DNA from 2 places in the Aeromonas sp. FDAARGOS 1416 genome. Region 1 is predicted to be linked to the other one. Evidence: riboswitches for the same ligand, from Rfam matches in the RefSeq annotation. Region 1 holds a riboswitch; the other holds the start of a gene.
What was found. Region 1 has a riboswitch for thiamine pyrophosphate ahead of thiC (phosphomethylpyrimidine synthase ThiC). Riboswitches for the same ligand answer to the same signal wherever they lie in the genome.
Positions count from the first base shown of each region.

Region 1 (14,355 bases):
AGAGCCACTCGTCGGCCCGAGCCAGCGCCTGATTGATCTCCTCCTCCGGCTGCACCAGGGTTGTGCCCAGACTGACCGTGATGGCGACCGGATCGGCAGGCAGCGCTTCGACGGCGGCACGGATCTGCTCCGCCATCTGCTGCAAACCGGCTTCATCGATCCGCGGCAGCAGGATCAGAAACTCCTCGCCACCGCTGCGCACAAAGAGGTCATCCGCCCGCAACAGGGCATCGATACAACAACTAAAGCGCTGCAAGGCCCGATCTCCCTGCTGATGGCCGTAACGATCGTTGAGCTGCTTGAAGTGATCGATGTCGAGCATGATAAGACCACAGGGGGCCTCCCCTGCCCGCAACGGCTGGCAGTGCTCAAAGAAGAACCGGCGGTTGTAGAGGCCGGTCAGCTGGTCGGTTTCACTCTGGCGCAGCAGTCGCTGCTGCAACTCGTACTGGCGGGTGATATTGCGGGTCACCCAGGCCACCGCCCGCTTGCCGTCATAGAGGGAGGGCAGCGGCGCAATCTTGCCCTCGAAACGCTGTATCCCTTGCGGCCCGGCGGCGGCATTAATCCCCCCCACCTCGGCGGCGGAGAGCTCATACTCCACCACCCGCACCTGACCGCTTGCCAGTGACTCGGCCACCTGCGCCTTGACCCACATGGCCATCTCGGGTGGCAGCACATCGGCCAGCTGCTTGCCCGCCAGCGGATTGCCATCGTGGTAGGATTGCTGCTCCATGCCGCCGATATATTCCACGTAATAGCCATCTTCACTGAGGATAAAGACGGGATCTGGCAGCTGGGCCATCACTTCATAAAGCTGGGTTACCGAAAGCGCCACGGAGACTCCTGTACTTCAGCGTCAAACAGGGGGGAGATATTCTGCCTCAAGAGGACTCACGCACCCTCATCGGCAGCGCAGAAAAATCTGCGGCCACAGCCAACAATCCTTTACATCTAGCAGCCTGCCAGCCTCTCGGCCACCACAGGTGGCCAGCGCGTTGCTACTCCCGCCACTGCGCTCGCTCACGGCGGCGAAAGCCCCCTCCCCCGGTCGCGCATATCCCGTTGTTTCAACTCACAAGTTCATTTACGCTGGCCGTCCTGAGTCCAGTTTTCACCTCATCAGCCATCAGGAACGCCAGCCACCCGCAACCGCAGGGGCTGTACCACGGAAAAGGAATCGCCAGATGAAAAACGCCATCGTTACCGCCCGCTTCGACGCCATCAGCACCGAAGGGGAACAGCTCACCCTCAAGATCGCCATCAAGGCCCCCGAGCCGGATCCCAAGTCCGCCAGCGGTGACTGGCGTTGCAAGGTGAAGCTGGCGGGGCTGAGCGACAAGACCTTTATCTACGGCATCGACAGCCTGCAGGCCCTGAGCCTCGCCATCAAGTTTGTCGAAACCGAACTGCGCGCTTTCTCCGATGCGGGCTGGCAATTCTATCTACCCAATTGCCCCGATCACCCCATCGACATGAGCGCCTGCTACTTCCCGGCGCTCTAGCCCGGCCCATCCAAGGAGACCAGATGCACGGACCCGATCCCGCCAATCCCCACCCCATGAACGGCTTTCCCCAGGTGTGCTTTATCAAGAACACCATCAAGGGGCCCAATATCGAGGTGGGTGACTACACCTATTACGACGACCCGGAGGATTCGGCGGGCTTCGAGCGCAACGTCCTCTACCACTTCCCCTTCATCGGCGACAAGCTGATCATCGGCAAGTTCTGCGCCATCGCCCGCGGGGTGAAGTTCATCATGAACGGCGCCAACCACCAGACCTCCGGCTTCTCCACCTACCCCTTCTTTATCTTCGGCAACGGCTGGGAGCATGCCGCACCCGCCCCGGGCAGCCTCCCCTACAAGGGCGATACCGTCATCGGCAACGATGTCTGGATTGGCTATGACGCCCTGATCATGCCGGGAGTAAAGGTCGGCAACGGCGCCATTATCGCCGCCCGCTCCGTGGTTACCGGTGACGTACCCGCCTACGCCGTGGTCGGCGGCAATCCCGCCAAGGTGATCCGCTACCGCTTCGACGACGACACCATCGCCCGTCTCAATGCCATCGCCTGGTGGGACTGGCCGGTGGAGCAGATCAGCCGCAACCTGCCGCTTATCAGCGGCGGTGAGATAGCCGCGCTGGAAGCGGCAACCCGTTAGAGACAACCACCATCAAGCAGGAAGCACTATGCAACTCACCCCACCCCAACCGCCTCAGGACGATGAGATCGAAGCGCTTCGTATTGGTCTCTCGGGCTACAACGTAAGCCAGGCAGGCCCTCAACTGTACGAACTTCGGCGCGAGCGGATCGCCAGCTTTATCAAAGATAAAGAGGGCAAGGTACACGGCGGCATCATCGCCGACATCAAGTGGGGCTGGCTGCATGTCGACTGGCTCTGGATCGACGAAAGCATCCGCCGTGATGGCTGGGGCGGCCGCCTGCTCAGCGCCATGGAGCAGTACGCCCAAAGCAAGGGCATCAGCAACTACCACTTGGAAACCACCAGTTTTCAGGCCCTCCCCTTCTATCAGAAGCAGGGTTACGAGGTCTTTGGCCAGCTGCCCGATATGCCGCCGGGGCATATCAGTTACTTTCTGAAAAAGCAGGACAAGTGATGACACTCCCACGCCTTGCCAACGCCAATATCGTGATCCGCCCGTTCAAAGCGGACGATGCCGACGAGTTTGTCCGCGCGGCCCACGAATCCATCGAGACGGTCGGCAAATGGATGAGCTGGTGCTCCCTTTCATTTACCCGGGAGAGCGCACTGGAGTGGTTTGCCAGCTGCGAGCAGGATTGTGCGGCGGGACGCGCCTTTGACATGGGCATCTTCTGCGCCACCACCGGCCAATTGCTGGGTGGCGCAGGTATCAACCAGCGGTCGCCCTGCTCCGTGACTTTGGCTTTCAGCAGTTGGGACTATTTCGACTGGAGATCGTGATGGGGGTTGGCAACAACGCCAGCGAAGCTGTTGCCATCGCTGCAGGGGCCGCCTTTGAATGCCGGGCAAGGAACCGTATCTTTCTTCATGGCCAGCCTCTTGATGCTCATATCTATGCTCTTATTCCAGCTGACTTCTGTAGTAAGGAAGATTATATAGCGTTATCCGAGGTGAACGGTGATAGGCAATCACACTCTCCGTCACCTCTTATATCCGGTAATCCTCTACGTTACGGACAAAATAATAAATATTCTGTCATCTAGCTAGATGATTCATCCGCTATGCTTTCGTGAGGATAAGAGGCGGCTCTGAGTTCTCAGCGGTTGTTCTTTCTAATGAAATAGGTGAAAGCTTTAGCTTCTTAACAATTATTTCAATCACCGGTTCGAAAGCCGCAACAATACCTTTTGAAAGTAATTCATCATCACTCATGTTCTTAATGTATTGACTTACATGTCGCTTACCTTGATGTGTGAAAGCATAATCAACGATAAATCTCTGGTAACCTGACAAATCAGCCTTATATGTAATTGGGCTTATGCCACTATTAAATAGCTCTTTGCGCTTACCATCAGTAAACTTTTGCTCTTCATCAAGAATTTCTTCAAGCCAAGATTGTTCTAATGCATAACTCCAAATACACTCTGGATAGAGGTGTTCCAATTCCACTCTCCACACATAACCTTTAGCCTTAAGTTGCTTAGGAGCTTCATGTGGAGGATAGGTTGCAGCACTAACGGGTGATTGTTGTCCCTTAAAAAATTCTGTTAATTGAGTTTTTGCATCTTTACCAGCTGCATCATCATCCAGAAGGAGAAGCCCTAAAATTTTTGCTTTCTCATGTTTCTGAAGCAAATAAAATGCCTTAGCTCTATCACTAGCAGCATTCGCACTATTATAAGCATTATCTGGAACATCAATAAAAACTTCATCTGCCCTGTTTAAATACTGCAGAACCCTATTAATTACAACACGATCACTAACACCCTCAAGAAATAATCTTGGCTTGGAAGATACTGCCAACTGAGATGACAAAGTACCTAATGTGCTCTTATATTCATCTTCTCTCTCTTGCCATACTTTCCGATGCTCTTCAATTAACGGTGTTACAAGATTTAGAAATCCTGTATTACCGTGAAGATCATACTCACTACATGATTGTAGCTTAGTATCATGTCCCTTTTTATCAACATAATAGCTAATACTCTTTAGACCCGATGGCAATGAAGAGTTAAACGAAAGTGAGTATATAGCAGGTGAGTGTGTTGTTATAAATATCTGCGTATGCTTCTTCGCCGCCTCAACTAACTGGTTATTAAGTTCAAAGCACGTTGAGAATTCAACATTATTTTCAGGTTCTTCAAATCCCCAGATCTGAGGCCGGATAGTTATTTTTGCGCCAATGCTTTGCTGTTTCAGAGCAATAAATGAAAGCATCATGGGGATATGCCTGATTTTTATCCCATCACCTCTGCGGCTTAAAGGTATATTGTCGGCTTTAAACTCAAGGGCGCCAAAGATATTTCTTAAATTTTGAGGGAGTTTTATTTCATTATTGCTACTAGCGAAGACAGTATCAATCTCCCCCATCAACTCACTGATATGCTCATTGATCTCTTGCTCAAAACTATTCGCTGAAGCGTGCAATCCTTGTTCAGATGAAATAGCTAGCACATCGTATAACTTACCTTGCAGGTCTCGAAAAAAATTAGCATCTTTAATTGCTGGTATATATATGTAGTTAATACTTTTCAACAGGCTAGGTATTTTACTTCTTTTAGGGAAATTCTTTTTGTTTACTACGACGCCACTTTTAATTTCACAGTGCTGTTGCACTTCAGCGTGAAAACCATCCGCACGCCATGTTTTACTCCAATATACGGTGTCAGGTTGCTCTGGCTTGCGATAACTTCGCGGAAGTTTAAGAACTAACTCGACTTTAATTTCCTTCGCTTTCCTTTGCTGCACAATAGCATTAATATTAAAATCAGATTGAAAATTATAGTCAGCATCGGCATCAGTCTTACCATTAAAAAATAAATTCAATGCTCTAAGAAGATTTGATTTTCCTGCGTCATTTTTACCCACCAGAGTGGTAATTTCTTCCGTTGATATTGTCTCTTTACGTATAGAGCGAAAGTTAGTTATGGTAATCTGTCTGATCATGATATATGCCAAAATTGCCAACTTATGAGTATTGTATGGCATATTTATGATAAGTCTAGATATTCTACTGATGGTTAATAGCTTTCACGTTCCTCATTTCTCATTGCGCCTCGTTTATTGCATGAAGAAACCAATTTATCTGATTAGAACAGCTGGCAACTCATAAACAACAGCAGCAAGCATCTCGTATGTTGTTGGGCTTCGCTACGCTCAGCACCAACCTACCACAGATGTAGGTTGCGGCTGAGCTTGCGAAGCCCAACGTTTACCGCGAATAGCTATTGAGTTTCGGCATCACACTCCCCGATCTGCGTATGGCAAAGTGAAATCACCCTCTATCTCCCCAAAAACGGTTCCCAGTCCTTAAACACCGGCTGCAACCCCGCCTGCCGCACAGCGGCGGCGACTTCACCGACCGGGCGATCGTCGTGGATGGCGAACTGCTCCAGCTCCTCTTTATCCCCCTCGGCATAGCCACCCGGTTGGGTGCGCGATTCGGCCGACATCTGGGTGATGCCAAGGCGCACCGCGCCGTTGCGAAAGGTGGCGGACTCGCGGGTGGAGAGGGACAAGTCCAGGGTGGGCGAGAAGAGGCGCCAAGCGCAGATCAGCTGGGCCAGCTGGCGATCCGACATGACCACGGCAGGCTCCAGCCCACCGGTGCAGGGGCGCAGGCGCGGGAAGGAGAGGGAATAGCGGCTCTGCCAGTGGTGGCGCTCAAGCCAGCTCAGGTGCTCGGCGACAAAGTAGCTGTCGGCGCGCCAGTCCGAGGAGAGGCCAATCAGCGCCCCCAAGCCAATTTTGTCGATACCGGCGCGGCCCAGCCGATCCGGTGTGGCGAGGCGCCATGCGATGTCCCGCTTGTTGCCGCGCAGGTGATGGCGGGCGTAGGTGGGGGCGTGGTAGGTCTCCTGATAGACCATAACGGCGTCGAGGCCGATGCTCTTCAGCTCGGCATAGTCAGCCTGCGAGAGGGGCTGCACCTCCATCCCCACCGTGCTGAAGTGGCGGCGGATGATGGGCATCACCTCGCGAAAATAGGCGAGCCCCACCTTGTGCTCGTGCTCGCCGGTCACCAGCAGCACGCTGTCAAAACCGCGCGCCTTGATGGCCAGACACTCGCGCTCTATCTCCTCTGCATTCAGGGTCTTGCGCTTGAGGCGGTTGCTCATGGAGAAGCCGCAGTAGGTGCAGTCGTTGGCGCAGAGGTTCGACAGATAGAGCGGCACATAGAAGCCGATGGTGTTGCCAAAACGCTGACGGGTGAGCCGCTCGGCCTCGGCCGCCATCTGCGGCAGATACGCCTCGGCGGCTGGGGAGATCAGCGCCATAAAATCGCTCAGGGTGCGGCGCGGTGCGCTTAGCGCTCGCGCCACGTCGGCGGCAGTTTTGGCGCGGATCTGCATGCCGATATCGTCCCAATCAAGCTCTTGCCAGCGGTCGAGAAAGGAAGGCTCCTTAGCCCTCACCCCCAACTCCTCTCCCTTATTTTGTGAAGAGCCGAGAGGGGGGCTATCACTCGGGCGCACTTGGGGTTGTTCAAAAGGCTCGAAGTCACTCATCGCACCAGCATCATGACTCATAACGCCCCCAGAAAATCGGTGAGCGGGCTGGAGGCTTGGGCCTGCAGGGCGCGGGCGCCGAGACCTGCCTCATAGGCGCTGCGACCGGCGGTGCAGGCCAGCGCAAAGGCGCGGCCCATGGCGACCGGGTCGCCGCTCACCGCGATGGCAGTGTTGACCAGCACGGCATCGGCACCCAGCTCAAAGGCGGCGGCAGCGTGGCTCGGCGCACCTATGCCCGCATCAACCACCACAGGCACATTGGCCTGCTCGACGATGATGGCGAGAAACTCCCGGGTCACCAGCCCCTGATTGGAGCCGATGGGGGCGCCGAGCGGCATCACGGCGGCGCAGCCCACCTCTTCCAGCCGCTTGCAGAGCACGGGGTCGGCGCCGCAGTAGGGCAGCACCACAAAGCCCTCTTTCACCAGCTGCTCGGCGGCTTTCAGCGTCTCGATGGGATCGGGCAAGAGGTAACGAGGATCGGGGTGGATCTCCAGCTTGAGCCAGTTCGTCCCCAGCGCCTCGCGGGCGAGATGGGCGGCAAACACCGCCTCGGCGGCGGTCTTGGCGCCGGAGGTGTTGGGCAGCAGCTTGACCCCGAGTTGCAGCAAGGGGCTCAGGATATCGTCGTGGGCCTTGCCCGGTTCGAGCCGCTTGATGGCCATGGTGACCAGCCGGGAGCCGCTCGCTTCGATGGCGGCGGCCATCAGTTCCGGGCGGGCAAACTTGCCGGTGCCGGTAAAGAGGCGCGAGGAGAAGGTGTGATCGGCAATCTTGAGCATGTCAGCCTCCGGCAATGGCAGTGAAGAGGTGAAGTTCGTCCCCGTCATTGAGACGGGTCTCGGCCCAGCGGCCACGGGGCAGCACGGCCCCATTTAGGGCTACCGCCACTCCCTGTGGATTAACGTCTTGCGCCGCCAGCAGGTCGGCCACGCTCTGCCCTGCCGCCAGCGACTGGGCTTTATCGTTGAGTCGAATGGTGAGGGTCATGGGGTGATCTCCTTATCGTGTGTCGGGCATCGGCGCTGTCCGCAAACCGGGCAATCGGGGTCGGGAGCCAGAGTGAGGGTCTGCCACTGATGGGTCAAAGCATCGAAACGGCGCAATGTGCCGGCGACCGGGCTCGGCATCCCGAGCAGCAGTTTCAGTGCCTCCAGCGCCTGCAAAGAGCCCATCACTCCGACCAGCGGGCCGGTGACGCCGCTGGTCTCGCAGCTCTGGGCGAGCTTGGTATCCAGCGGATAGAGGCAGGCGTAGCAGGCGTGATCGCTGCTGGTACGCGCCATCAGCTGCCCCTGCCAACCCACTGCGGCGGCGGAGATCCAGGGCTTGTCCTGAGCCACGCAGGCGGCGTTGATGGCCTGGCGGGTGGCGAGGTTGTCGCAGCAGTCGATCACCAGATCTACCTCGGCCACAAACTCCGGCAGGTTGGCGGCATCGAGCCGCTGGTTGATGGCAATCAGCTCCACCAGCGGGTTGTGGGCGGCCAAACGCTCGCGGGCCAGCTCCGCCTTGGAGTGGTTGACCGCCTCGCTATCGAACAGGATCTGGCGCGGCAAGTTGCTGGAATCGACCGTATCGCCATCGGCCAGCCACAAGGTGCCCACCCCGGCCCCGGCCAGATAGAGGGCCAGCGGCGAGCCGAGCCCGCCCAAGCCCACGATCAGCACGGATTTATCTTTCAGTCGTGCCTGACCTTCTTCACCCACTTCCGCCAGCATCAGCTGGCGGCCGTATCGCAGATACTCTTTGTCACTAAGAGAAGCGGCATCAGAGAGCATGTTCTGCCTCCCGTATAACAGTGGCCGAGCGCGGCTCATCCCCCGCCCCCACGGCAGCAAGCAGCCGCTCGGTCGCCCCCTGCCAGTCGTCGCTGGCCGTGATGGCCGAGACCAGCGCGATACTGCCGACCCCGCTTGCCTTGACCGCCGCCACCCGCTCCTCGCTGATGCCACCGATGGCCACCGTCGGCCACTCCGCCATCAGGGCGCGGTAGCGATGCAGCCGCACCAGCCCCTGCGGGCGCGAAGGCATCGCCTTGGTGTTGGTCGGGAAGATATGACCCAGCGCCATATAGGAGGGGGCCAGCTCGCGGGCCCGCATCAGCTCGAAGTAGCCGTGGGTGGAGATGCCAAGGCGCAGCCCGGCCGCCTGAATGGCGGCGAGATCGGCGGTCTCCATGTCCTCCTGTCCCAGATGCACGCCCCAGGCGCCCGCCTCAATGGCCTGCTGCCAGTAGTCGTTGATAAAGAGCCGCGCCCCATGACGGCGACCAAGCTCAACCGCATCGCGAATGGCAGGTGCCACCTGAGCGGCGGGCAGATTCTTGATCCGCAGCTGGATGGTCTTGACCCCAGCCCCCAGCAGGCGACGCAGCCACTTGACCGAATCGACCACCGGATAGAGGCCGAGGTTGTGTTCGGTTGCGGCAAAGGGACCCTGCGGCAGGCGGGCACTGCTTGTCTCATACAATCCGAAGCGGTGATCGAGTGTTGAACCCGCCAGCACGGCGCGAGGGAAGTGGGCAAGATCGGCGGGCCAGCCGAGATGGGCGATGGGGCCCGGGCCTGCGCCCACCCCCTGCGCCGCCGCCAACCCCTGTTGCAGGTAGGCCCGCGCCAGGGTGATGGCGTCCTCCAGTGGGTAGTCCTGCGCCACCACGGCGGCGATGGCGCTGGCGTAGCAGCAGCCGGTGCCGTGGCCGTGGCGGGTATCGAGGCGCGGCGCCGCCAGCCAGAATTCGCGGGTCTCATCCTGGTAGTAATCGAGGCAGAGATCGCCGCTCCAACCCAGATGGCCGCCCTTGACCAGCACGGCGCGGGCGCCGAGTTCACGCAGACGGCGGGCGGCGAGGCGCACCAGTTCGGGGCTGCTGACCGGCAGTCCGGTCAGGGCTTCCAGTTCGGGGCCGTTGGGGGTGATGAGCGACAAACGTGGCAACAGCTGCTCGCGCACCGCCTCCAGCATATTGGGCTCCGCCATCGGGGTGCCGCTGCTGGCGATGGCCACCGGGTCGTAGACCACGAAGGGGGTCTCGATGGCCGCCAGTCGGCGGGCCAGTACCTCCACATGGAGCCGGGTCGGCAGCAGACCGATCTTGATGGCGGCGGGCGGCAGATCGACGCCGAGGGCGTCGATCTGGGCGGTGAAGGTCTGCATCAGCACGGGGTCGACCATCTTCACCGCCACCGAGTTCTGGGCAGTGATGGCAGAGATGACCGAGCAGCCGTGCACGCCAAGGTCGTGCAATGTGTGTAAGTCGGCCTGAATACCGGCACCGCCACCGGAGTCGGAACCGGCGATGGTCCAGACCACAGGTAGCGAGTCGGTCATGGGCAACAGATCGGCGGGGCTGACAGCCCCGCTTGCGCTGCTCACGCCTCCTCCCCTGCGGCCTGTTTCAGTGCTGCCGTCTGATGGTAGATCTCGCCACCGGTCTCCTTGAAGGTCTCAGCCATGCGGGCCATGCCGCTCTCCACCTGAGCCACTACCTGCTCCTGCTGGCCATCCATGCCGACCAGCTTGATCTCAACGGCCTCCAGCTTTGCTGCGTAGTCACGCACGTCCTGAGTGATCTTCATGGAGCAGAACTTGGGCCCGCACATGGAGCAGAAGTGGGCCACCTTGCCGGACTCCTGCGGCAGGGTCTCGTCGTGGTAGGCACGAGCGGTGTCGGGGTCGAGGGCCAGATTGAACTGATCCTCCCAGCGGAACTCGAAGCGCGCCTTGGACATGGCGTTGTCGCGGATCTGGGCGCCCGGGTGACCCTTGGCCAGATCCGCGGCGTGGGCGGCGATCTTGTAGGTAATCAGCCCCTGCTTCACATCCTCCTTGTTGGGCAGCCCCAGATGCTCCTTGGGGGTGACGTAGCAGAGCATGGCGCAGCCGTACCAGCCGATGAGCGCGGCGCCAATGCCGGAGGTGAAGTGATCGTAACCGGGCGCGATGTCGGTGGTGAGCGGGCCCAGCGTATAGAAAGGCGCCTCGTGGCAGTGCTCCAGCTGCTCGGTCATGTTGCGCTCGATCATGTGCATCGGCACATGGCCCGGCCCCTCGATCATCACCTGCACGTCGTACTCCCACGCGATCTTGGTCAGCTCGCCCAGGGTGCGCAGCTCGGCGAACTGAGCCTCGTCGTTGGCGTCATAGACGGAGCCGGGGCGCAGACCGTCGCCCAGCGACAGGGCCACGTCATAGGCGGCGCAGATCTCGCAGATCTCGCGGAAGTGCTGGTAGAGGAAGTTCTCCTTGTGGTGGGAGAGGCACCACTTGGCCATGATGCTACCGCCGCGCGAGACGATGCCGGTGAGGCGCTTGGCGGTCATCGGCACAAAGCGCAGCAGGACGCCGGCGTGGATGGTGAAGTAGTCCACCCCCTGCTCGGCCTGCTCCAGCAGGGTGTCGCGGAACAGCTCCCAGGTGAGGTCTTCGGCGATGCCGTTGGTCTTCTCCAGCGCCTGATAGATGGGCACGGTACCGATGGGCACCGGGCTGTTGCGCAGGATCCACTCGCGGGTCTCGTGGATATAGCGACCGGTGGAGAGATCCATCACGGTGTCGGCGCCCCAGCGGGTCGACCAGACCAGCTTCTCCACCTCCTCTTCGATGCTGGAGGTGACCGCCGAGTTGCCGATGTTGGCGTTGATCTTCACCAGAAAATTGCGGCCGATGATCATCGGCTCCGCTTCCGGGTGGTTGATATTGCTGGGGATGATGGCGCGACCGGCGGCCACCTCATCGCGCACAAATTCGGGGGTGATGTTCTGGGGCAGGCGGGCACCAAAATCGCGGCCCGGATGCTGGGTGCGCAACAGTTCAGAGCGCACCCGCTCGCGACCCATGTTCTCGCGAATGGCGATAAATTCCATCTCGGGAGTGACGATACCGGCACGGGCGTAGTGGAGCTGGGTGACCCGGCGACCCGGCTTGGCACGGCGCGGTTTCGGCAGATGCTCGAAGCGCAGGTGATCCAGCCCCTCGTCGGCCAGCCGCTCCTGAGTGAAGGTGGAGCTGAGCCCCGGCAGCTCGTCGGTGTCATCACGCTCCAGCACCCAGTTCTCCCGCAGGCGCGGCAGGCCGCGGCGCACGTCGATGGCGACCCCCTCCTCCCCGTAACGGCCCGAGGTGTCGTAGACAGGCACCGGCTCGTTGTGCTCGAACTGAGGTGCCTCTTTGGTGCCGCCGACGAAGGTGTCGGCCAGCTGGATCTCCCGCAGGGGCACCCGGATATCGGCGCGGGAGCCTTCGATAAAGATGCGGCGGGAGTTGGGGTGAGCCATCCCCTTGAGGCTGTCGATAAAGGCCTGAGCGCTGGAACGCTGCTCGCGGCGGCTGGATTTGGCGGTATCAGATACGGAAGTAGACATAGCAAAACTCACATTAACTGGTTGAAGTTATGGGTATTTGCTTGTCTGGAGTTCGAGGAGAAGATGAACTTGCGGCGGGGTGTTTATGTCGGGAGGGAGTGCGCGCGGGATGGATCTCCGCGCTGCTGTTCTGCCGCTTCCCGCTCTCTGCATGCTGTGGGCAAGGCGCCCCACGTGCTGGACAACCGGACGGGACAGACTCCCTCCTGTGCGCCCTGACCCATCAAGGGTTATCCCTTCGATGAGCGGAAGAGGCTTGTTCCTCCTCCGGCGCGGTAACCCGCAAGTTACCCTTGTTCCCTTCGCAGGTTTTAACCTGATCAGGTTCCACGGATCCCGAATTAACGGTCTCAGCTTCGCGTCGTTCGACGGTCAGCACTCCGACAAGATGGCGCCAGTATAAGGGGGAAAATCTAAAGCACAAGCCGTTAACAAAGTCGACCTCTTGCTCCCCTTGGGGTCTACGGCTAGTCGAGGATGATATGGGGCAGGAAACGGGAGCTGTCTTTGGTGATCAGGGTCGCATCCTCGCGAATGCCAATGCCAGCCGCCGCATCGCCGACCACCCAGCTGCCGATCAAGGTGTAACTGCCAGCAAAGCAGGGTAAGGGGTGAAAGGCCTGAAGCACATAACCCGAGTCGTTGTATGGGCCTGGCTCATGCAAGCGCATACCCTGATAATCCATCAGCTCGATATTGGCCCCCTCTCGTGAATAGAGAGGCTTACGTACCCAACCCGGCGCCATCTGACTAGCGGGATCGGGATCAAAAAAAGCGGGCAGCAGGTTGGGATGGTCAGGAAAGGCCTGCCACAACAGGGGCAACATCCCCTTGTTGGAGAGAATCATCTTCCAGGCTGGCTCGATAAAGCGGGTCTGGCTTGTGAGCAGCGTCTGGCCAAATGGCTCGCGCACCATGAACTCCCAAGGGTAAAGCTTGAATATCTCGTGGATCGGCTCGTTGCCCAGATCCACTAGCTGGCCCTGCAGCTCGCCGATATCCTCCAGATCCACAAAACGGGCATCACAACCAGCCTGCAAGGCGATATCGATGAGGTAGTCGAGGTTCCCCCTGTCTTCCAGGTTCTCGCCCACGCAGGTGAAGTGCAAAGGGCCACGATTGCCAAGGGCCGCGAAGGCGCCGTACAGCTTCTCCTGCAGGGAGTTGAACTGATCGACTCCGGCTGGTAGCACACCGCGATGCAGCTGATCCTCCAGCCAGATCCACTGAAAAAAACCCGACTCATAAAGGGAGGTGGGGGTGTCGTAGTTAAGCTCCAGCAGCTTGGCGGGCCCATGCCCGTTATAGGCGAGATCCAGCCGACCATAGAGATGGGGATCCCGACGTCGCCATGAGGCCTCCAGTGCGGGCCAGCAGTATTCGGGAATATCGAGCCGGGTCAGCAACTCTTCGCTGCCCACTATCTTTGAGACCAGCGAGAGGGCCATCTGATGCAGTTCCTCGGTGGGCGCCTCCAGATCATCCTCTATCTGCGAAAGGGTGAAGCGATAGCAAGCGCTCTCATCCCAATAGGGCTCCCCATCGAAGGTGTGAAACGCGAAACCAAGCTCGGCAGCCCGTTCGCGCCAATCCGGACGTTCGGGTAAGGAAATGCGCTCCATCTTTAACCTCCGCTGCTGTAGCTATTGCTATGGCAGAAGTTGGCTCGCCGCGCAGCTTCTCCACCGAAGCCACCACGCCGTACTTGTAAGGCGGGCTCCAGTGTCACCGCACTCTGGCAGACCCGAACCAGGCTACTGCCTGCGGGCAAGCGTGTTCCCTGAGCGGTGCGCAGCGCATAAGGCTCATCTGTACGTTGATAGAGCGGCTGGGTCGGGATCCCGGGGAGAGGGTCTGTTCCGATGGCAACGCCGCTGGTCAGAATCCCCCTCATCCGCGGCACCTTATCCTCACACCCTCCTGCGCCAAAATCCGCCTCACACTCCACCCGGTCAGGATAACGGGGCGCCCGCAGGAGGTGGCGACTGCGGGCCTCTTCAAAGGCCAGCTGGCACCGAGCCGGATCATTACTTGGGACAGCGACACATGTCTCGACCGAGGTGTAGACATAGGCCAGCTCGGGGCGTTCGTTGCACCCCTGCAGCCAGAGGGAGGCTGTCGGCACCATCATGACCAGTGCGACCTGGCTACTTCGCTTGTTGCTGCTCTTCATGGGATCCTCAGTAGGTCATGCAGGCAGCGTTGAGCAGCCCCACCGACAGGGAGGCAGCAGCCAGCAAAATGGCGCCAGCCATCTCCCCACGGGAGATCCGTTCGCTCAGGTCGGTGAGCCAGCGTTGCATTACCCGAA
Region 1 covers NZ_CP077301.1:4,170,071-4,184,425, reverse strand. Annotated here, with positions in the region: gene I6L46_RS19065 (sensor domain-containing diguanylate cyclase) at 1-838, opposite strand, end outside; gene I6L46_RS19060 (hypothetical protein) at 1,188-1,505, shown strand; gene I6L46_RS19055 (Vat family streptogramin A O-acetyltransferase) at 1,529-2,164, shown strand; gene I6L46_RS19050 (GNAT family N-acetyltransferase) at 2,193-2,621, shown strand; partial or broken gene I6L46_RS19045 (GNAT family N-acetyltransferase) at 2,621-3,078, shown strand; gene I6L46_RS19040 (ATP-dependent endonuclease) at 3,227-5,113, opposite strand; gene thiH (2-iminoacetate synthase ThiH) at 5,449-6,675, opposite strand; gene I6L46_RS19030 (thiazole synthase) at 6,693-7,460, opposite strand; gene thiS (sulfur carrier protein ThiS) at 7,462-7,668, opposite strand; gene I6L46_RS19020 (HesA/MoeB/ThiF family protein) at 7,665-8,459, opposite strand; gene thiE (thiamine phosphate synthase) at 8,449-10,056, opposite strand; gene thiC (phosphomethylpyrimidine synthase ThiC) at 10,053-12,044, opposite strand; TPP riboswitch at 12,325-12,437, opposite strand; gene I6L46_RS19005 (glutathionylspermidine synthase family protein) at 12,512-13,666, opposite strand; gene I6L46_RS19000 (DUF1190 domain-containing protein) at 13,669-14,217, opposite strand; gene I6L46_RS18995 (DUF350 domain-containing protein) at 14,225-14,355, opposite strand, start outside.

Region 2 (14,355 bases), 300 kb from region 1:
TCAGCTGGGCATCTTCCGGATTGTGGGAGACCATCAGTACGGTAATGCCCTGCTCGCAGGCGAGGCGTGCCACTTCGGCCAGCATCTCCCGGCGCAGGGCGGGATCGAGGGCCGAGAAGGGTTCATCCAGCAGCAGCAGCGGCTTGCCTCGCACCAGCGCGCGGGCCAGCCCGACCCGCTGCTGTTGGCCGCCGGAGAGCTGTTCAGGCAGGCGGCTTAGCATCTCGCCAAGACCAACCCGCCCGGCCGCCTCGTTTACCTGTGCACGCTGGGCGGCACTCAGGCGCAGGCCCGGGTGCAAGCCGATGGCGATATTGTCGAACACCGACAGGTGGAGGAACAGGTTGTGATCCTGAAACAGGGTGGTGACCGGTCGCTCGGCGGGGCCCAGTGGCAGCAGGTCTTCACCATCGAAACTGAGGCGGCCTGATTCCACCGGCACGAAGCCGGCGATCATCCCGAGCAGGGTCGACTTGCCCGCGCCGCTTGGGCCGATCAGCGCGGTGATCTCCCCCTTGGGCAAGGTCGCGCTGAAGCTGACGCGCCAGTCCGGGTAGCTGGTCGCAAGCGTATCAATGTTCAGCATGTTTTCCTCCAAGCCCCCGTTCCACCAGCCAGAACAGGGAGAAACAGAGTGTCAGCAGCAGCAGGGCGGTGGCGGCTGCTTCGGTCAGCCGATAGCTGCCGAGCTGTTGATAGAGCAGCCAGGGCAGGGTGGTAAGCTCCTGACTGCCAAACATGGCGATGGCGCCAAGATCCCCCAGCGAGAGGATCATCGACAGCGCCATCGCCAGTGCCAGCGGGCGGCGCAGCAGCGGCCACTCCACCAGTCGCAGGCGATGCAGGCCGCGTACCCCCAGGCTATCCGCCAGCCGGTCGTATTGGCGCACCACCAGCTGCATGGGGGCGGAGAGGGTGCGCAGCACGTAGGGTAGCGCCATCAGGGCGTTGACCAGCACCACCAGCCAGGGGCCGAGGGCGAACACGTCGGCAAAAGGCATAAACAGGATGAAGAGACCGGTGGAGAGCACCACCGCCGGGATCATCAGGATCATCGAACCGCTGGCCTCCCACAGGGCGGCAGCCCGTCGCTGGCGGGTGCGCACCTTGAGGTGACGGCTGGTGAGCAGCAGGCCGCTGCCGAGCAGGGTCGCCAGTGTGCCTGCCGCCAGCGCAATCAGCAGCGACTGGCCGCTCGCCTGCCACAGCTTGCTGGAAGTGAGCGCCATCAGCAGGCCGGGGTGAAGGCCGGCCACCACGATAGCCAGCAGTGGTGGCAGAAAGATGGTGAGCCCGATACAGAGCGAGAGGAGATCCACCACGGCCGCTCCCGGCTGATGGCGATCCGGCCGCAGACAGGGGCGACGGGGAGTCACCCTGCTGGCCGGGGTGCTCTGCAGCTTGTGCTGCAGGGCGAGCAGGGCGGCGGTCAGGATGAGCTGCACCAGCGCCAATCCGCCCGCGGTGGCGAGATCGAAGTCAAAGCGCAGCGCCTGATAGACGGCCACCTCCAGGGTGGTCGATTTCGGCCCGCCCCCCAGCGCCAGTACGGTAGTGAAGCTGGTGAAGCAGAGCATGAAGATGAGGCTGGCCAGCCCCGGCAATATGCCGCGAATAAGCGGCCACTCCAGCAGCCGGAAGATGTGGGATGAGCGCATGCCGAGCTGGCTGGCAAGGCGCCAGCTCGATTCGGGGATGCTCTCTATGCTCTGCAGCATCAGGCGTGCCGCCAGCGGCATATTGAAGAAGACGTGGGCCAGCAGGATACCGAACAGGCCGTAGAGATAATTGCCGGGATCCAGCCCCAGTGAGCGCAACAGTTGCGGTAGCCACCCTTGCTTACCGTGTACCGCTACTATGCCGAAGATGGCGATGATGACCGGCAGTACCAGCGAGAGACCGAACAGCTTGATCAGCAGGGTTCGGCCAATAAAACGGCGCCGTGCCAGCGCGCGGGCCACCGGAATGGCGAGCCCGAGACTGAGCAGGGTGGAGAGCAGTGCCTGCCCCAGACTGAAGCCCAGCACATGACGCAGATAAGGATCTGCGAGCAGGGTGCGGGGTGCCAGCGAACCGGCCTGCCACAGCAGGGCCGCGAGCGGCCCGAGGGATAACAGCAGGATCAACAGGGTGGCTGCACTGCCCGGCAGCCACCAGAGGGGACGAGCCTGTGGTTTCAGATAACGGCTCACTGGGTGACGGCTTGCAGCCACTCGCGGATCCACCCTTTGCGATTGGCGGCCACCTCATCGCTGCTGAAGGCGAGCGGCTTGGCTACGGTGATCATCTGCTCGAAGCCCTTGGGCAGCGGAGTGTCGATAACGGGATACATCCAGTTGCCGGTCGGGATCTCGTTCTGGAAGGCGGGGCTCACCATAAATTGCAGGAACTGGTCAGCCAGCTTCTCCTGTTTGGCGCTCTTCAGCTTGGCGGCCACTTCTACCTGACGGTAGTGACCCTCTTCGAAGGCGGCAGCCTGATACTGGGGCTTGCTCTCGGCAATCAGGTGATAGGCCGGAGAGGTGGTGTAGGAGAGCACCATGTCCGCTTCACCATCGAGGAACATGCCATAGGCCTCTGACCACCCCTTGGTGACGGTGACCGTCTTTCTGGCAAGCTTGGCCCAGGCGGCAGGCGCCTTGTCGCCGTAGACAGACTTCATCCACAGCATCAACCCCTGCCCCGGGGTGGAGGTGCGGGGATCCTGATAGATCACCTTGAGGTCGGGGCGCTCCACCAGCTCTTCCAGGCTCTTGGGCGGCTGCTTGAGTTTGTCTTTGTCATAGACGAAGGCGAAGTAGCCGTAGTCGTAGGGGACGAAGGTGTCATCCTGCCAGCCACCCGGCACCTTGATGCCATCCAGCTTGGCGGGATGGGGGGCAAACAGGCCGCTCTGTTTGGCTTCGCTGATGAGGGCATCGTCAAGCCCCAGCACCAGATCGGCCTTGCTGTGGTTGCCCTCCAGCCGCAGCCTGTTGAGGATGGCGACCCCATCTTCGAGGGGAACCAGATTGAGGGTGCAATCGCACTCTTTCTCGAAGGCCTGTTTGATCTTGGGCCCCGGACCCCACTCGGCAGTGAAGGAGCTGTAGGTGTAGACGGTGAGGGTGTCGGCGGCGAACGCATTGGCCGACAGCAGGCCGGTGGTGACCAGCAGCAGGGTCTTCATGGGTGGCACTCCCTATTACTTGTTCATAACGAGGTGCCAGCGGGTGAGGGCGCAAAAAATGAGCGCCATGCCTCAAATTCCTCCGCCAGCATTATCTGGATCAGGTACACGGGTATAATCTCAGCGGTAAACCGCACCCCGTTTGAGAAACGAACCGCATTGTATTAACGTTCTTTTGGGTAGACCAGCACAATTGTGCAATACCCATGAGATGACGCCCACCCAACAGAGGATGTTCGCGTGCTTACCAATACCAAGGAAAGGCGTGCCTTTGCGCGCATGGTCATCAATGCTCCGGTCACCGTCTATCAGCAGCAGCTGGTGCTGGAGGGGATCTGCCGGGATCTCAGTGCCAACGGCATGGGGATTGCGGTCTCTGAACACCAGCTCGACATCAATCAGCCCATCCGGATCAGTCTTGCCACCAACAACAACCTGTTGCCTCCCTTTGAAGCCCATGCCCGTATTATCCGGGTGCTGGAGGAGGAGCGCGGGTTGCTGCTGGCGGTAGAGTTTCTGCCTCAGGGTTAATCCGCTATCCCCATCGGCAGAAGGAGGGGATTAACCTTTCTCCTGAACCGGCTGCACACTCAACTGCTTGCTATCGACCAGCGTTTTGCTGGTCGATGCTATTTGGCCCGCAGGCAAGGTGGCGGGACCGGTAGGTTCGAGCAGCAGGTAGTTCTGCCCCTGCCAGTTGAGGGTCACATCCCCCGGCTTGGCGGGCAGGTCAACGGCCAGCAGGGCATGGCCGGGGACGAACACCATGGCCTGTTTCAGCTCCGGAAAGAGCTGAGCCAGCATGGCGGCCATCAGGGTTACCTTGCTGTCGCAGTCCCCCCGGTTCTGCTCCAGCACCTGACGGGGCGGGAGAAAGCCCTTGCCCTGTCTTCCATTCAGGCTATCGAGCTGCTGATAGGGGATGCTCTGGATAAAGGTGAGCATATGGGCCACGGTTTTCTGGCGCGCTTCCGTTTCGGTGCTGCCCTGCTGCTTGAGTTGATCCGCCAGCGGAGCCAGCCCGCTGCGACTCTCCAGCGCGATGCGCACATGGTCCTGCTTCACCGCCAGCTGTCCGTCCGGGGTGTTGAAGTACTGGAAGTAGTGTTTGGTCAGCCACGCCTGCTCCTCTTTGCTCCGCTTGGACTGCAGAAAGGCCATCGCCTCGCGCGCCTTGTCCTGATTGCGGCTTTTCAGATGCAGCTCCAGCGAGGGGCGAGCGAGGGTGAACTGCACCTCGGGGTAGTTCTGGCGCACCTCCCGCAGCAACACCTGCAACACCTCCTCCTGCATTCTCGCCGGACGATAGGCGATAAGGGGCGGCAACTTGCCCTGTTCGAGCCGGTAGGTGAGCTGTTGGGGTTTGCCTTCGCTATCCTGCCAGCCGACGCTGATCTGGCCGAGGCTGTTGTTGAAGCTGGTTTGGCTGGCCCCCGCAGGCAGGGCAAGCAGCAGGGCACAGAGCAGAGGGATTGCCATCGGTCTCTTCATCATCCTTTCCTGTGGCACGGGCCAGTTCCGGTGGCCCAAAGTGGGAAGCTTCGCGGACAGTAAAACAGGGAGCCGAAGCTCCCTGTTGATTCTACTCGTTTTTTTGCAACTGGCGCGTTAAATCCAGCTCGGCTGCTTCGCCTCAAAGGCGCTGATGGCGGCCTCGTGCTGCAGGGTCAGACCGATGGCATCCAAGCCGTTGAGCAGACAGTAACGGCGGAATTCATCGATCTCGAAACCGAAGCAGAGGCTACCTGCGCGCACCTGATTGGCTTCCAGATCCACCTCGATCTCGATGCCCGGCTTGGCGGCGACCAGCTGGAACAGGGCGTCAACCTCCTCCTCCTTTAGGCGCACCGGCACCATGCCATTGTTGATGGCGTTGCCGTAGAAAATGTCGGCAAAGCTCGGGGCTATGATGGTCTTGAAGCCGTAGTCGGCCAGCGCCCAGGGGGCGTGCTCGCGGCTCGACCCGCAGCCGAAGTTCTCGCGGGCCAGCAGAATGCTGGCACCGGCGAATTGCGGCTGGTTCAGTACAAACTCGGGGTTGGGCTGCTGGCCGGCATCGTCCAGAAAGCGCCAGTCATGGAACAGATGCTTGCCGAAACCGATGCGGTTGACCTTCTGCAAAAACTGCTTGGGAATGATGGCGTCGGTGTCGACGTTGGCGCTGTCGAGGGGGACGACGATCCCTTTGTGCTGTTTGAATCCTGTCATCGAAATGTCCTCTTACAGTGCGCGAATGTCGGCGAAGCGGCCGGTGACGGCGGCAGCGGCGGCCATGGCCGGGCTCACCAGATGGGTGCGGCCGGCGCGGCCCTGACGCCCTTCGAAGTTGCGGTTGCTGGTGGAGGCGCAGCGCTCCCCCGGTTGCAGCCGGTCGTTGTTCATCGCCAGACACATGGAGCAGCCGGGCAGGCGCCACTCAAAACCGGCCTCGATGAAGATCTTGTCCAGACCCTCGGCTTCGGCCTGCGCCTTCACCTGCTCTGAGCCAGGCACCACCAGCGCCTGCACGCCAGCGGCGACCTTTCGACCGCGGGCGATGGCGGCGGCGGCACGCAGATCCTCGATGCGGCTGTTGGTGCATGAGCCGATGAATACCTTGTCGATGGCGACATCGGAGAGCTTCTGGCCCGGTTGCAAGTCCATGTAGGCGAGAGCCTTGCGGGCGGACTGCTGCTCCATCAGATCGCTGAAGGATTCCGGTGCCGGAATCGGCTCATTGACGGCAATCACCTGGCCCGGGTTGGTACCCCAGGTGACCTGCGGGGCGATATCGGCAGCGTCCAGCACCACTTCGGCATCGAAGTGGGCGCCTTCATCGCTCTTGAGGCTCTGCCAGTAGGCGATGGCCCGCTCAAGCGCCTCGCCTTTGGGGGCGAACTCCTTGCCACGGATGTAGTCGATGGTGGTCTGGTCGGGGGCAATCATCCCCGCCTTGGCACCCAGCTCGATGGCCATGTTGCACACCGTCATCCGCCCTTCCATGGAGAGGCCCGCAATGGCCTCGCCAGCGAACTCCACCACATAGCCGGTACCACCGGCATGGCCGACCTTGCCGATAATGGCCAGCACAACGTCCTTGGCACTGATGCCCTCGGCCAGCTTGCCGTTGACCGAAATGCGCATGGTCTTGGCTCGGCCCTGTTTCAGGGTCTGGGTCGCCATCACATGTTCCACTTCGGAAGTGCCGATGCCGAACGCCAGCGAGCCGAAGGCGCCATGAGTGGCGGTGTGGGAGTCGCCGCAGACGATGGTTGTGCCGGGCAAGGTGATGCCGAGCTCGGGGCCCATCACATGGACGATCCCCTGATATTGGTGGTTGAGATCGTAGAGGCGAACCCCGAACTCTTTGCAGTTGTCGGCCAGAGTCTCCATCTGGATGCGGGCCATCTCGCCGGAGGCCGCGATGTCCTTGGTGGTGGTGGAGACGTTGTGATCCATAGTGGCCCAGGTCAGATCCGGGCGGCGCAGCTGGCGGTTCATGGCGCGCAGGCCGTCGAATGCCTGCGGGCTGGTCACTTCATGTACCAGATGGCGGTCGATGTAGATGAGGGGCGTTTCCCCTTCCACTTCCCGTACCACGTGGGCGTCGAATACTTTTTGATAGAGGGTCTTGGCCATTGCTTCTCTCTTCCTTGTTATCTGTTATGCGGCTCAGATCCGGGCGGCGATCTGGCTACCCATCTCGGACGTGCTCTGCACCGGATGGCGGGCGCTGGCCTGATGCAGGTCGGCGGTGAAGTAACCCTCGGCCAGGGTCTGGGCCACGGCCTGCTCAATGGCCTGGGCGGCAGCCTCCATCCCTAAGCTGTAGCGCAGCATCAGGGCGGCGGAGAGGATCTGGGCAATGGGATTCGCAATACCCTTGCTGGCGATATCCGGGGCCGAACCACCGGCCGGTTCGAACAGGCCGAAACCCGATTCGTTGAGGCTGGCGGAGGGGAGCAGCCCCATGGAACCGGTGATCATGGCGCACTCGTCGGAGAGGATGTCACCGAACAGGTTGGAGCAGAGCAGCACATCGAACTGGGACGGATCCTTGATGAGCTGCATGGTGGCGTTGTCGATATACATATGGTTGAGGGTTACGTCCGGATAGGACTTGGCGACTTGCGTCACCACCTCGCGCCACAGAATGGAAGAGGCGAGCACGTTGGCCTTGTCGATGGAGGTGACCTTGCCACGGCGCACGCGAGCCGATTCGAACGCAATCTTGGCGATGCGCTCAATCTCGAAGCGATGGTACACCTCGGTGTCGAACGCCTTCTCGTTCGCCCCTTCTCCCTCGCGCCCCTTGGGCTGGCCGAAGTAGATGCCGCCGGTCAGCTCACGCACACAGGCGATGTCAAAACCGCGATCGGAGATATCGGCGCGCAGCGGGGAGAACTGCTCCAGACCGGTGTAGATACGGGCCGGGCGCAGGTTGCAGAACAGCTTGAAGTGGGCGCGCAGGGGCAGCAGGGCGCCACGTTCCGGCTGATCGTTGGGGGGCAGATGTTCCCATTTCGGGCCGCCTACCGAGCCGAACAGCACGGCATCGGCCGTTTCACAACCCGCGATGGTACTTTGCGGCAGCGGGGTACCGTGGTTGTCGATGGCGATACCGCCCACGTCATGGCGATCATACTCGAAGGCGAGGCCGAACCTGGCCTGCACCTTCTCCAGCACCTTGATGGCCTCGGCCATCACTTCAGGGCCAATGCCGTCACCCGGCAATACTGCGATCCGATAACTGCTCATACACTCTCCATCCTGATATTGTCTTTGAGATCCCTCTGTCCGGTTTCCCCGACGCTGCGCGCGGTTCCCGGTTCAGACGCTCCCCGTCCCGATGTTGTCATTCCATGCCGTCTGTGTGGCTGCGAGTCCTGCTCAGACGGTTTCCGATTTGATGCTGTCATTCCATTCCGTCTGTTTGGTATCGAGTTCGGCTCAGACGGTTTCTGATTTGATGCTGTTATTGCGTTCCATCTGTTCGGCCACCTGATCGGCGCGCCAGATGCTGTTGATCACATGGAGCAGGGCGTGGGCCGAGGATTCGATGATGTCGGTGGCCAGTCCCATGCCGTGGAATTTGCGCCCTTTGTACTCGGCGACGATATCGACCTGACCGAGGGCATCTTCCCCTTCGCCCTTGCTCTTGAGGGCATATTTGTCGATGCGTATCTCATAGCCGGTGATGCGGTTGATGCACTGGTAGACTGCATCCACCGGGCCGTTGCCGGTGGCCGCTTCGCAAATCAGATCCTGACCCACCTTCAATTTGACCGAGGCGGTGGCCAGCACCGAGCTGCCGCTCTGGACCCCGAGGTACTCCAGCTTGAAGTGCTCGGGCTCTTCGTGGATCTGGCTGAAGAAGGCCAGCGCTTCGAGGTCGTAGTCGAATACCTGCCCCTTCTTGTCGGCCAGGGTCAGGAACTTGCCGTAGAGGTGGTCGAGGTCGTAGCTGCTCTCGGCGTAGCCCATGGACTCCATCCGGTGCTTGATGACGTGGCGGCCGGAGCGGGAGGTCATGTTGAGGTTGTTCTGGGTCAGGCCGATGCTCTCGGGAGTGATGATTTCGTAGGTATTTTTCGCCTTGAGTACTCCATCCTGATGGATGCCGGAGCTGTGGGAAAAGGCGTTGGCCCCGACGATCGCCTTGTTGGGCTGCACCGGCATATTGCACAGCTGGCTGACGAGGGTGCTGGTGCGATGAATTTCGTTGTGGCGGATATTGGTTTGCACCCCGAGCAGGTCGGCGCGGGTTTTGAGGATCATCGCCACCTCTTCCAGCGAGCAGTTGCCCGCCCGCTCGCCGATGCCGTTGATGGTGCACTCGATCTGTCGGGCTCCCATCTGCACCGCGCCGATGGAGTTGGCCACCGAGAGCCCCAGATCGTCGTGGCAGTGGACCGAGATGATGGCCTTGTCGATGTTGGGCACCCGGTTGAACAGGGTGTGGATGATGCCGGAGAACTCGGTCGGTACCGTATAGCCCACGGTGTCCGGGATATTGATGGTGCGGGCGCCAGCCTTGATGGCGGCCTCCACCATGCGGCAGAGGTTATCGATCGGCGTGCGGCCCGCATCCTCGCAGGAGAACTCCACATCATCGGTGTAGCGCAAGGCGTGCTTGATGGCGCCGACCCCCATCTCCAGCACGTCTTCGAAGCTCTTTTTCAGCTTGCTCTCCACATGGATGGAGGAGGTGGATATAAAGGTGTGGATGCGAAACGCCTCGGCGACCCGCAAGGCTTCGCCGGCGGCGTCGATATCCTTGGGCAGGGCGCGGGCGAGGGCGCAGACCCGGCTGTTTCTGATGTGGCGGGCGATGGTCTGCACCGATTGAAAATCGCCGGGAGAGGAGACCGGGAAGCCCACCTCCATGACGTCGACACCGAGCCGCTCCAGTGCCTGGGCGATCTGCAGCTTCTCCTTGACTGTCAAACTGGCCGCCAGGGCCTGCTCACCATCACGCAAGGTGGTGTCGAATATGATGACCCGATCTGACATGTGACTTCCCTCTTCCTAAGTTCGGTAACGTGCATCCTGCGGCGGCATAAAAAAACCCGTGCAGGGTGCACGGGTTTTTGTAAATTCCGGCTATGCCTTAGCCCGGCTACAAGGATCCCGCGCGAGTTAACGCGATTAGGGAGATTAGTAGTAGCGGGGTGGCGATACGCATGACGTTGTTATTCCTTCCAGTCGATAACGCTTTTACCAATATCGAGATTTTTATGCTGTGTCAACACGGAAGGTCAGGGGCAATCTGCTGACGTATTTAATCGGATTGTAAAGGATTGCAAATTTCCTTGTCCCATATTCGGCCCATGACCGATTATCTGGTCATTCCTGCTGTGCTCTATTCTCTGCACAACCAGATCGACTTATCAGCATTGGCTGAATTATCTGAGGTGTTAAATGGAAAAACGTAGACCTGGTCGTCCGGTCGGACGTTCTGACATTCGTGACAAGTTGCTTGCTGCCGCCCGTGAGCGTTTTCTCAATACTCCCTATAGCAAGGTGACTACACGCGAAATCGCGGAGCTTGCTGGCTCCAATCTGGCAATGATCCACTACTACTTCGGCAGTAAAGAGGGTCTTTACAAAGCGGTGTTGGGCGATGTGGCCGAACCCCTCGACCATGCTTGGCAAGATGAACACAGCAATCACAGCCTCAACGAGCTGCTCAACACCTACTATCAGGTGATGGCGCCCAACAGCGAGCTGACCTCTGCCATCTCCAGCGCATTGTCGACCGAGAAGAGCCCGGGCCGGGATTTTGTGCTGAACCGCCTGCTGGAACGTCAGCTGCCGCAGTTCGATGCCCTGCTGGAAACCATGAAGTCTAACGGCGAGCTGGGTGACAACCTGGATCCCGACATGCTGAAGATCTCCTTCCTCAGCATGATGTGGCAGCCATTCGTGATGAAAGATCTCTACGAGCAGGTGTTTGGCCTGAAAGTGGATGAGCACTTCATGGCCCGTCTGGCGGACCACAATTGCCGTCTGATGGAGACCGGTCTGCGCGGCAGCCACTGATTTTGCCGCAACATCGAGATTAAAAAGGGCCATTCGGCCCTTTTTTCATAAATCTGTTATCCCTTGTTCAACGTAACGTCATCCCGCTTTCTTACTCTGCAAGCAGAATTCAGGGAAGGAGGGGATATGAACAAGATCCAGCAATGGGACCTGCAGGTGTGCCGGATCTGCCTGCTTCACGGCTACAACCGGCAGCAGGCGAGGGTGAGTCGTCTCATTTCCCGCACCGGCGATGGCCCGCTTTACGCTGTGCTGGCCGCCCTGCTCTGGTGGCAGGGGGAGGCAGAGCGGGAGCTGGTGCGACTGGCGCTGCTTGCCTTCGCCATCGAACTGCCCCTCTATCTGCTGCTGAAAAACAGCCTGAAACGGCAACGGCCGGTCGGCTTGCCGGTCTTTATCACTCCTTCCGATCGCTACAGCCTCCCTTCCGGCCACACCGCCGCCGCTTTTCTGATGGCCACCATACTGGCCACCGCCTTTCCGCTCTGGGCCCCCCTGCTGTTTGGCTGGGCGGCGCTGGTGGGGGCATCCCGGTTGCTGCTCGGGGTGCACTACCTGAGTGATCTGGTGGCCGGTGCCCTGCTGGGGGGCGGTTGCGCCGTGCTGGCGCTCGGCTGGAGCCACTCATGAGGATACTGTTTGGGGTGCAAGGCACCGGCAACGGTCATATCAGTCGCAGTCGCACCTTGGCGCGGGCGCTGCGCACAGCAGGGGTCGAGGTGGATTATCTCTTTAGCGGCCGCCCCGCCGACCGCTATTTCGACATGGAGGAGTTTGGCGCCTACCGCGCCTTTCCCGGCCTCACTTTTGTCAGTCACGAGGGGCGAGTTTCTCCGTGGCGCACCCTGCAAGCCGCCTCGCCACTCACCTTCTGGCGGGATCTGCGGGCTCTCGATTGCAGCGAATACGATCTGGTGGTGAGCGATTTTGAGCCGCTGACCGCCCACGCTGCCCGCCGCTATGGCAAGCCGAGCCTCACCGTCAGCCATCAGGCCAGCTTCAACTGGCCCATCCCGCGCTGGGGGGAGGATGGGGTCAGCCGCCAGCTGATGCGCCACTTTGCTCCTGTGGATCAGCCGCTCGGGCTGCACTGGTTTCACTTTGGTCACCCCTTGTTGCCGCCGGTGATCGACCCCATCGCCGCCGCACCGGATAACGGCGAGATCCTGGTCTATCTGCCATTCGAGCAGACCGAGGCGATCGCCGCCCTGTTGTCGCGCTTTGGTCAGCAACGCTTCGTCTGCTTTCACCCCGCCATTCGCACCCCTAGCCAATGGCGCAACCTGCGCTTCGAACCGCCATCGCGGCACGGGTTTATCGCCGTACTGGCCGGTTGTCGCGGTGTCATCTCCAACGCGGGTTTCGAGCTGGCTTCCGAGGCACTCACCCTCGGCAAGAAGCAGCTGGTCAAGCCCCTCGGCGGCCAGTTCGAACAGCTGACCAATGGCAAGACGCTCGAGATGATGGGGCTGGCAACTCTGATGGATGTGCTCGATGCCAATCTGGTGCGTACCTGGCTCGACAGCGCCTCGCTGGGGGCAGTCTGCTACCCCGATGTAGCGGGGGAGCTGGCCCGCTGGCTGGCGGCGGGCGCTGACGAGAGCGTGGCCTCTCTGTCGCGGCGGCTCTGGGCGCGCACTCTGTTTCCGGAGGAGGTAAGTGATCGCCTGAGCGAGCTGGATGGGGGCGACTGTTTATCCAGTTGCTGGTTATCGCAAGTGAGCGTTGTTGACTAGACTGAAAGGCGATCCCACCAAGGAGAGGACGGAGCAAATGCGCTTTACCAATGAAAACGGCGAAGTCATGAACCTGGCTGACAATCTCACCCTGCACGAGTTGCTCGATATGGGTGTCAGCATTTCGGTCAGTGAAGAGACCGATCCGGATCAGCAGATCTGGCTGGCTGAGCCGGATCAGGACAACTGATTCATCATTCGGCATCAAGCCCACCGCTGAGCGGTGGGCTTTTTTGTGGTTGTTTTTCCCCTCAGCGGAATGATCCGCTGGCCATTCCCCGACTTCCTTCCCTTTTGTCTCATGGCCGCTGCGGCAAGTCATTGAATGTTAATAGCCGGTTGAAATGTATGACTGTTCTGGTCAGATAAAGCCGTGGACAAGCGTTATGAAGCGGGTTAAGTTGGTTTTTCACCCTATTTTCGGGTGAATGACGGAAAAATCCTTTTTTTCTACTGTCGACGGGGCTGAATTGGACCGATCTGCATTCAGATAACAACAAGAAACGGATCGGGCCGTGCCGGGAAGCACGGCATCGTCGGCGGGATTCGCTAAACGGAGCAAAGCCTGGAGGGCTTTATCATGGAGATGTTATCAGGCGCCCAGATGGTGGTTAGAGCGCTGGAAGATCAGGGAGTTGAGCACGTCTTCGGCTACCCTGGTGGCTCAGTGCTCGACATCTATGACGCTCTCTTCGAAAACGGCAAGATGGAGCATGTCTTGGTGCGGCACGAGCAGGCCGCGGTTCACATGGCTGACGGTTACGCCCGTTCCACCGGCAAGGTGGGGACTGTGCTGGTAACGTCAGGCCCGGGAGCGACCAACTGCATTACCGGTATTGCCACCGCCTATATGGATTCCATTCCGCTGGTGATCCTCTCCGGCCAGGTGCCGACCAGCATGATCGGTGAGGATGCGTTCCAGGAGACCGACATGATCGGTATCTCCCGCCCGGTGGTGAAGCACAGCTTCCTGTGCAAGAAGGCGAGCGATATCCCTGAGGCCATCAAGAAGGCCTACTACATTGCAGCCAGCGGCCGCCCGGGGCCGGTGGTGGTGGATCTGCCCAAAGATGTGCAGAACCCGAAAGAAAAATTCCCCTACCAGTATCCCGAGACGGTCTCCCTGCGCTCCTACAACCCGACCAAGTCTGGCCATAAAGGGCAGATCAAGCGGGCTGCCAAGCTGCTGGTAGAAGCCCAGCGCCCGGTGATGTACGTGGGCGGTGGCGCCATCAACGCCAATGCGGACCATCTGGTGACCAAACTGGCGGAGCTGCTGAACCTGCCGGTGACCACCACCCTGATGGGGCTGGGGGCCTTCTCCGGTGTCCATCCGCAATTTATCGGCATGCTGGGGATGCACGGCACCTTCGAAGCCAACAAAACCATGCACAACGCGGATCTCATCTTCGCCGTGGGAGCCCGCTTCGATGACCGCGTCACCAACAACGTGGCCAAGTTCTGCCCCAATGCGACCGTGGTTCATATCGATATCGACCCCACCTCCATCTCCAAGACGGTGCAGGCCCATGTGCCCATCGTCGGCTCGGTGGAAACCGTGCTGGAGCAGATGTTGGAAGTGATCCGCGAGTGTGGCTTCGATAACGACAAGGAGGCGCTGGCGGACTGGTGGAGCCAGATCAACCAGTGGCGCTCCCGTCACTGTCTGGCCTACGAAAAGTCGGCTACCCAGATCAAGCCACAACAGGTGATCGAGACCCTCTACAAGGTGACTCAGGGTCAGGCATTCGTCGCCTCCGACGTGGGCCAGCACCAGATGTTTGCTGCCCTCTACTACCCGTTTGCCAAACCGCGCCAGTGGATCAACTCAGGGGGCCTCGGCACCATGGGCTTTGGTATTCCGGCCGCCATGGGGGCCCAGTTTGCCAACCCGGATGCGGTGGTCTGCTGCGTCACCGGCGACGGCTC
Region 2 covers NZ_CP077301.1:4,467,733-4,482,087, forward strand. Annotated here, with positions in the region: gene thiQ (thiamine ABC transporter ATP-binding protein) at 1-586, opposite strand, end outside; gene thiP (thiamine/thiamine pyrophosphate ABC transporter permease) at 573-2,192, opposite strand; gene thiB (thiamine ABC transporter substrate binding subunit) at 2,189-3,169, opposite strand; TPP riboswitch at 3,230-3,320, opposite strand; gene I6L46_RS20435 (PilZ domain-containing protein) at 3,410-3,700, shown strand; gene I6L46_RS20440 (transglutaminase domain-containing protein) at 3,731-4,660, opposite strand; gene leuD (3-isopropylmalate dehydratase small subunit) at 4,778-5,377, opposite strand; gene leuC (3-isopropylmalate dehydratase large subunit) at 5,390-6,787, opposite strand; gene leuB (3-isopropylmalate dehydrogenase) at 6,821-7,906, opposite strand; gene leuA (2-isopropylmalate synthase) at 8,099-9,661, opposite strand; gene I6L46_RS20465 (TetR/AcrR family transcriptional regulator) at 10,070-10,690, shown strand; gene I6L46_RS20470 (phosphatase PAP2 family protein) at 10,817-11,320, shown strand; gene I6L46_RS20475 (MJ1255/VC2487 family glycosyltransferase) at 11,317-12,426, shown strand; gene I6L46_RS20480 (hypothetical protein) at 12,464-12,616, shown strand; gene I6L46_RS20485 (acetolactate synthase 3 large subunit) at 13,007-14,355, shown strand, end outside.
Region 2: it holds a riboswitch for thiamine pyrophosphate, as region 1 does, so the genes downstream of both, thiB (thiamine ABC transporter substrate binding subunit) here and thiC (phosphomethylpyrimidine synthase ThiC) in region 1, are expected to answer to the same signal.